Actinocorallia herbida: one gene and its partner. The protein of the gene in region 2 binds, or shares a complex with, the protein of the main gene of each other region. Links are inferred from orthologs where the notes say so. Each region holds a gene or a part of one and is shown on either strand. Other genes may lie near its edges.

Evidence for each region.
Region 1: the proteins of pcrA (region 2) and uvrB are in contact, whole or in part, in a crystal structure (PDB 7EGT), measured with the Thermus thermophilus proteins. The link is inferred for Actinocorallia herbida from one-to-one orthologs. Residues at the interface, in WP_096412145.1 of Thermus thermophilus: His654, Arg656, Phe657, Gln666, Asp668, Glu669, Lys680, Arg681, Leu682, Ser683, Lys685, Tyr686, Ala687; in WP_096411307.1 of Thermus thermophilus: Glu23, Leu25, Arg26, Asp27, Gly28, Glu29, Arg30, Phe31, Arg55, Glu326, Asp327, Phe328, Glu379, Ser382, Gln383, His398, Gly400, Arg401.

Annotation. Positions count from the first base shown.
Region 1 is NZ_RJKE01000001.1:1,604,192-1,607,473, reverse strand. The notes cover bases 227-3,197. They hold uvrB (excinuclease ABC subunit UvrB), read right to left. Parts: upstream 2,784-3,197; coding sequence 669-2,783; downstream 227-668. Other genes in these bases: EDD29_RS07595 (YsnF/AvaK domain-containing protein), read right to left, coding at 2,930-3,197; EDD29_RS07605 (TetR-like C-terminal domain-containing protein), read left to right, coding at 227-691. In the rest of the region: more of EDD29_RS07605, read left to right, coding at 107-226; more of EDD29_RS07595, read right to left, coding at 3,198-3,282. UniProt on the Escherichia coli protein: The UvrABC repair system catalyzes the recognition and processing of DNA lesions. A damage recognition complex composed of 2 UvrA and 2 UvrB subunits scans DNA for abnormalities.
Region 2 is NZ_RJKE01000001.1:8,558,946-8,562,248, forward strand. What follows is about bases 1-2,992. They hold pcrA (DNA helicase PcrA), read left to right. Parts: upstream 1-372; coding sequence 373-2,613; downstream 2,614-2,992. Other genes in these bases: EDD29_RS38810 (SRPBCC family protein), read right to left, coding at 1-296; EDD29_RS38820 (LCP family protein), read right to left, coding at 2,618-2,992. Also shown: more of EDD29_RS38820, read right to left, coding at 2,993-3,303. UniProt on the Escherichia coli protein: A helicase with DNA-dependent ATPase activity. Unwinds DNA duplexes with 3'-5' polarity. Translocates on single-stranded DNA with 3'-5' polarity. Initiates unwinding more efficiently from a nicked substrate than double-stranded DNA.

The DNA of each region.
Region 1 (3,282 bases), 7.0 Mb from region 2 along the record:
AGATGTCAGAACTTTTTGCTGGAACACCCTCCGGACGACCCGTCGTATTGCCACACTTTTCACCATTCTGAGTAACCGAAGAGCAACCGACTGCGAAGGCGGGGGCGTGATCCTGACCAACCAGGAGACCCCGGCGGGGTCTGCCGCGCGCGGCCCGATCTACGCCGCGGTCATCGAGGCGTTCCGCACGGACCCCGCGCTCACCCACGAGGCCGTGGCCGACCGGGCCGGGGTCTCCCTCCCCGCGCTGCGGCTGCGCTGGCCGGCGATCGCCGACCTGCTGATGGAGGCGCTGGTCGCCGGCTGCTTCCCCACCCCGCCCGACCCGGGCGAGCTGGGGCTGCGCGAGGAGCTCGTGGCGTTCATCTCCGACCTGCTGCGCGAACAGGCCCTGCACCACGACCTGATGACGGCCTTGGCCGCCCGCCTGCCGGTGGACCCCGAGCTCAACCGGGCCTACCGGCGCCGGATCATCCTGCCGCGCAACGAGGTCGCCAAGCGCATCGTCGGCAGGGCGGTCCTGCGCGGCGAGGTCGACCCCGACGCCGACCTCGACCTGGCCTTCTCGGCGGTCCCCGCCTACCTCGGCTACCGGATGGCGCTGCTCGACCCCGTCAGCGACCCCGGGGCCGCCGAGCGGCTCGCCGACCGGCTGGTGCTGCCGCTGCTCAGGAGATGCCGGCCTCTTTGAGGTCGCGCAGCTCCCGCTTCAGCTCCTTGATCTCGTCCCGCAGCCGGGCCGCGACCTCGAACTGGAGATCGGCGGCGGCCTGGTGCATCTGGTCGGTCAGCGAGGCGACCAGGCCCTCCAGCTCCGCACGTGGCCGGTCGGTGACCAGATCGGCGGTGTGCCTGCCGACCTCGGCGCGGCTGCCGAAGCCCGGCACGGGGGCCTTCCCGCGCGACTGGGCCCTGCCGGAGCCGCCCATCATCACCGCGGTGTCCTCGTCCTCGCGGACGATGGAGTCGAGGATGTCGGCGATCCTCTTGCGCAGGGCCGTCGGCTCGATGCCGTGCTCGGTGTTGTAGGCCTCCTGCTTGGCCCGGCGCCGGTTGGTCTCGTCGATCGCCCGCTCCATCGACGGGGTGATCTTGTCGGCGTACATGTGGACCTCGCCGGAGACGTTGCGGGCCGCGCGGCCGATCGTCTGGATCAGCGATGTCTCCGAGCGCAGGAAGCCCTCCTTGTCGGCGTCCAGGATCGACACCAGGGAGACCTCGGGCAGGTCGAGGCCCTCGCGGAGCAGGTTGATGCCGACCAGCACGTCGAACTCGCCCTGGCGCAGCTCGCGCAGCAGCTCGATCCGGCGCAGGGTGTCGACCTCGCTGTGCAGGTACCGGACGCGGACGCCCAGCTCCAGCAGGTAGTCGGTGAGGTCCTCGGCCATCTTCTTGGTGAGGGTGGTGACCAGGACCCGCTCGTCCTTCTCGGTGCGGACCCGGATCTCGTGCACCAGGTCGTCGATCTGGCCCTTGGTGGGCTTGACGACGATCTGGGGGTCGACCAGGCCCGTCGGGCGGATCACCTGCTCCACCACGTCGCCTTTGACCCGGCCGAGCTCGTACGGGCCCGGGGTGGCCGACAGGTAGACGGTCTGGCCGATCCGCTCCAGGAACTCCTCCCACTTGAGCGGCCGGTTGTCCAGGGCCGAGGGGAGCCGGAAGCCGTGGTCGACGAGCTGGCGCTTGCGGGAGGCGTCGCCCTCGTACATCGCGCCGATCTGCGGGATGGTCTGGTGGGACTCGTCCACCACCAGCAGGAAGTCGTCGGGGAAGAAGTCCAGCAGGGTGTTCGGGGCGGTGCCCGCCTCGCGGCCGTCCATGTGCCGGGAGTAGTTCTCGATGCCCGAGCAGGAGCCGATCTGGCGCAGCATCTCCAGGTCGTAGGTGGTGCGCATGCGCAGCCGCTGGGCCTCCAGCAGCTTGCCCTGGCCCTCCAGGACGGCCAGGCGCTCGGCCAGCTCGGCCTCGATCCCCTCGATCGCCTTGATCATCCGCTCCTCGCCCGCGCCGTAGTGGGTGGCGGGCAGGATGTGCAGCTCGGTGTGCTCCTCGAGCACCTCGCCGGTGAGCGGGTGCAGCGTGGACAGCTTGTCGATCTCGTCGCCGAACATCTCCACCCGGACGGCGAGCTCCTGGTACTGCGGGATCACCTCGATGGTGTCGCCGCGGACCCGGAACGTGCCGCGGGTGAAGGCGAGGTCGTTGCGCGCGTACTGGATGTCCACCAGGCGGCGCAACAGCTTGTCGCGGTCGATCTCGTCGCCGACCTTGAGCTTGATCATCTGGTTGATGTACTCCTCGGGCGCGCCGAGGCCGTAGATGCAGGAGACCGAGGCGACGACCACCACGTCCCGCCGGGTCACCAGGGACGAGGTCGCCGAGTGCCGCAGGCGCTCCACCTCGTCGTTGATCGAGGAGTCCTTCTCGATGTAGGTGTCCGTCTGCGGGACGTACGCCTCCGGCTGGTAGTAGTCGTAGTAGGAGACGAAGTACTCGACCGCGTTGCCCGGCAGCATCTCGCGCAGCTCGTTGGCGAACTGGGCGGCGATGGTCTTGTTGGGCAGCATCACCAGGGTCGGCCGCTGCACCTGCTCGATGAGCCAGGCGACCGTGGCGGTCTTGCCGGTGCCGGTGGCGCCCAGCAGCACCGAGTCCTTCTCCCCCGCCCAGACCCGTTCGGCCAGCGCGGCGATCGCCCCCGGCTGGTCCCCCGACGGCGTCATCTCGGTGACGACCTCGAAGGGCTTGCGGATGCGCTGAAGATCGAGTTCGTCCCGCACGGTCCACCTCCCACAATGTCCACCTCCACCGTACGGCCCGCCACCGACAGAATCGCCCGCGCGGGAACGGCGGGCCCGGGCTCGCGAACGCCAGGGGGACCGGGAGGCCGCCGTACGGCATCCCGGTCCCCTTCCGCCTCCGCGCCCTACCGGCGGTCGGGCCTGCCGCCCGGGTCGATCGGCGTGTCGCGGCGGGTCGTCTCGGCCGGGTTCCCGGCGCCGACGTGGCGGCCGACCCCGTCCTCGAACCGCTCGACCTCGATCCGCTCGCGGCGGATCTCGTCGCGCATGATCCGCTCCTCGGGGACCTGCTTGACGTTCAGCCTGACCCGCTCGACCGCGTGCGTCTCCTTGACCGCGAAGGCCCGCTGGCCGCGCAGCACGATCTCGACGGTGTCCTCGCCGATCTGGTCGGCGCCGGGCGTCTGGGACTCGGTCACCGGGACCCGCTCCAGGTCGAACTCCTCGTGCACGAGCCGGACGCGCTCCTCCACGGGCA
Region 2 (3,303 bases):
GTCCCGTCGCCCTTCGGGGTGAGCCGGACATCGGCCCGATAGCCCTTGATGGGCCGGGGGAAGAGCATGACGTACGCGTAGTGCTCATCTTGTGTGTAAGCCACACATTGCTCGCGCACCGGGAAAATGGCGCGGACCGCGCCGACCCCGTCGGGCTCCGGCGCCCCGTCGACGGCCCGGCGGGCCTTGGTCGGCAGGCGCATCCACACCGGCCAGGCCTCGGCGATCGCGAGGTGCCGGAAGACGCGGTCCGGTGCCGCCGCCGTCAGGGCGGAGAAAGTCGCGTTCTGGAGCATGCGCCGACTGTAAGGCTCTGCTTACGATGCCGACAAGAGGCCCCTCTGTCGGCGGTCGGCCATACACTCGAAGGTGATGTCGACTGCAACCTCGAACCCTCTCCTTGACGGGCTGAACCCGCCGCAGCGCGCCGCCGTGGTCCACGCCGGCGGTCCGCTGCTCATCGTCGCGGGCGCCGGATCCGGCAAGACCAGGGTCCTCACGCACCGGATCGCCCATCTCCTGTCGGAGCGGGACGTCCACCCCGGCCAGATTCTGGCGATCACGTTCACCAACAAGGCGGCCGGGGAGATGAAGGAGCGCATCGACGCCCTGGTCGGCCCCCGCTCGCGCGCCATGTGGGTGATGACCTTCCACTCCGCCTGCGTGCGCATCCTGCGCCGCGAAGCCTCCCGACTGGGCTACCCCAGCTCGTTCTCCATCTACGACCAGGCCGACTCCCAGCGGCTGATGGCCCTGGTCTGCCGCGAGCTGGACCTCGACCCCAAGCGCTACCCGCCCAAGTCGTTCTCCGCGCAGGTCTCCAACCTCAAGAACGAGCTCATCGACTATGAGACGTTCAAGGCGCGGGCCACCACGCACATGGACCAGACCCTGGCCGAGGCGTACGAGATGTACCAGGCCCGCCTCCTCCAGGCGGGCGCCATGGACTTCGACGACCTCATCATGACCACGGTCAACCTGCTGGAGATCTTCCCGGACGTCGCCGAGCACTACCGGCGGCGGTTCCGGCACATCCTCGTCGACGAGTACCAGGACACCAACCACGCCCAGTACGAACTCGTCAGGCGCCTCGCCGCGCCCGTCGAGGACCTCGGCCCGGCCGAGCTGTGCGTGGTCGGCGACGCCGACCAGTCGATCTACGCCTTCCGGGGCGCGACGATCCGCAACATCCTGGAGTTCGAGCGCGACTACCCGGACGCGACCACGATCCTGCTGGAGCAGAACTACCGCTCCACCCAGACGATCCTGTCGGCCGCCAACGCGGTCATCGAGCGCAACGGCGACCGCAAGCCCAAGCGCCTCTGGTCCGACCAGGGCGAGGGCGAGAAGATCACCAGCTACGCGGCCTCCAACGAGCACGACGAGGCCGCGTTCGTCGCGAACGAGATCGACAGGCTCGGCGACGAGTTCGCCGTGAAGCCCGGCGACGTGGCGGTCTTCTACCGGACCAACGCCCAGTCCCGGGTGTTCGAAGAGGTCTTCATCCGGGTCGGCCTGCCCTACAAGGTCGTCGGCGGCGTCCGGTTCTACGAGCGCAAGGAGATCCGGGACCTCCTGGCCTACCTCCGGGTGCTGGCCAACCCCGAGGACACCGTCTCGCTGCGCCGGATCATCAACGTGCCCAAGCGCGGCATCGGCGACCGCGCCGAAGCCTGTGTCGAGGTGCACGCGGCCCGGTCGCGGATCTCGTTCTGGCAGGCGCTGCGCGAGGCCAAGACCGTCCCGGGCCTGGCCACCCGCTCCCTCAACGCGATCAACGAGTTCGTCGCGCTGCTGGACGAGCTCCAGGCCATGGTCGCCGGGCACGGCCCCGCCGAGATCGTCCAGGCGGTGCTGGACAAGACCGGCTACCTGGCCGAGCTGCGGGCGTCCAAGGACCCGCAGGACGAGACCCGCGTCGAGAACCTCCAGGAGCTGGAGAACGTCGCGCGGGAGTTCGAGGACCTGTTCGCCGAGGGCGACGCCGACCGCGAGGAGGCCGACGCCCAGCCGCCGAACCAGCTGACCGCGTTCCTGGAGCGGGTCTCGCTGGTCGCCGACTCCGACCAGATCCCCGACGACGGCGCGGGCGTGGTCACCCTGATGACCCTGCACACCGCCAAGGGCCTGGAGTTCCCCGTGGTGTTCCTCACCGGCATGGAGGACGGCGTGTTCCCGCACCTGCGGGCGCTCGGCAACCCCAAGGAGCTGGAGGAGGAGCGCCGCCTGGCCTACGTCGGCATCACCCGGGCGCGGGAGCGGCTGCACGTCTCCCGGGCGCAGATGCGCTCGTCGTGGGGCGCGCCGCAGTCGAACCCGGTCTCGCGGTTCCTCAAGGAGATCCCGCCGACCCTGCTCGTCGAGAAGGCCGCGGAGCCGATCACGGCGCCCGCGCTGGCGTCGGCGGCCTCCCGCGCGGGGGCGCGCTCGCCCGGCAACCGCGCGGTGCCGAACCTCGCCGTCGGCGACCGCGTCACGCACGACAAGTACGGGCTCGGCACCGTCGTGGCGGTGGACGGCGTCGGCGACAAGGCCGCGGCGTCCGTCGACTTCGGCAGCGGCGAAGGGGTCAAGCACCTCGTGCTGCGCTGGGCCCCGATCGAGAAGCTGTAACGCCTCAGCCGCAGGTGGTCGCGAGGGAGTCCGGCTCGGCCGGCTCCGTCGCGGTCGCCTCGGCGGCCGGGGTCTCCGGCGCGGTCGTCGCGGCGGCCGGGCCGACCACCGCGGTCGGCTTCTTGGCCGGGGCCGGCTTGGCGGCCAGGGTCTCGGTGACCTTGGCGCGGATCAGCTCCCAGTCCGGGTAGGCGGTGCTGATCAGCGGCGGGACGAACTGGACGCTCCGCACGTCCTTGCCGCGGATCTTCTTCGACAGCCTGATCAGCCCGGGCAGCGCGTTGGACGGCAGGTCGGTGGAGACCGCTCGCTTGGCGGCGCCCGCGATGCCGTGGAACCTGGTGAGCAGCGTGCCCGGGTCGGCCTGCTGGGACAGCGCGTAGAGCAGGCACTTCTGCCGGCCCATCCGGTTGTAGTCGTCGCTGTTGGTGCGGGTCCTGCCGAACCACAGGGCCTGCTCGCCGGTGAGGATCTGGTCGCCCGCCGGGATGCGGCCCTGGCTCTGCTTGCCGTAGACCAGCTCCTCGGCAACGTTGATCCGGACCCCGCCGACGGCGTCGACGAGCTGGGCGAACCCGGCCATGTCCACCATCACGTAGTAGTCCACCTGGAGGCCGAGGACGCCCCCGACGGTGTCCTTGAGCAGGTCGGGGCCGCGTTTCCCGTCCGCGACGCCCGGGACGATGTCCG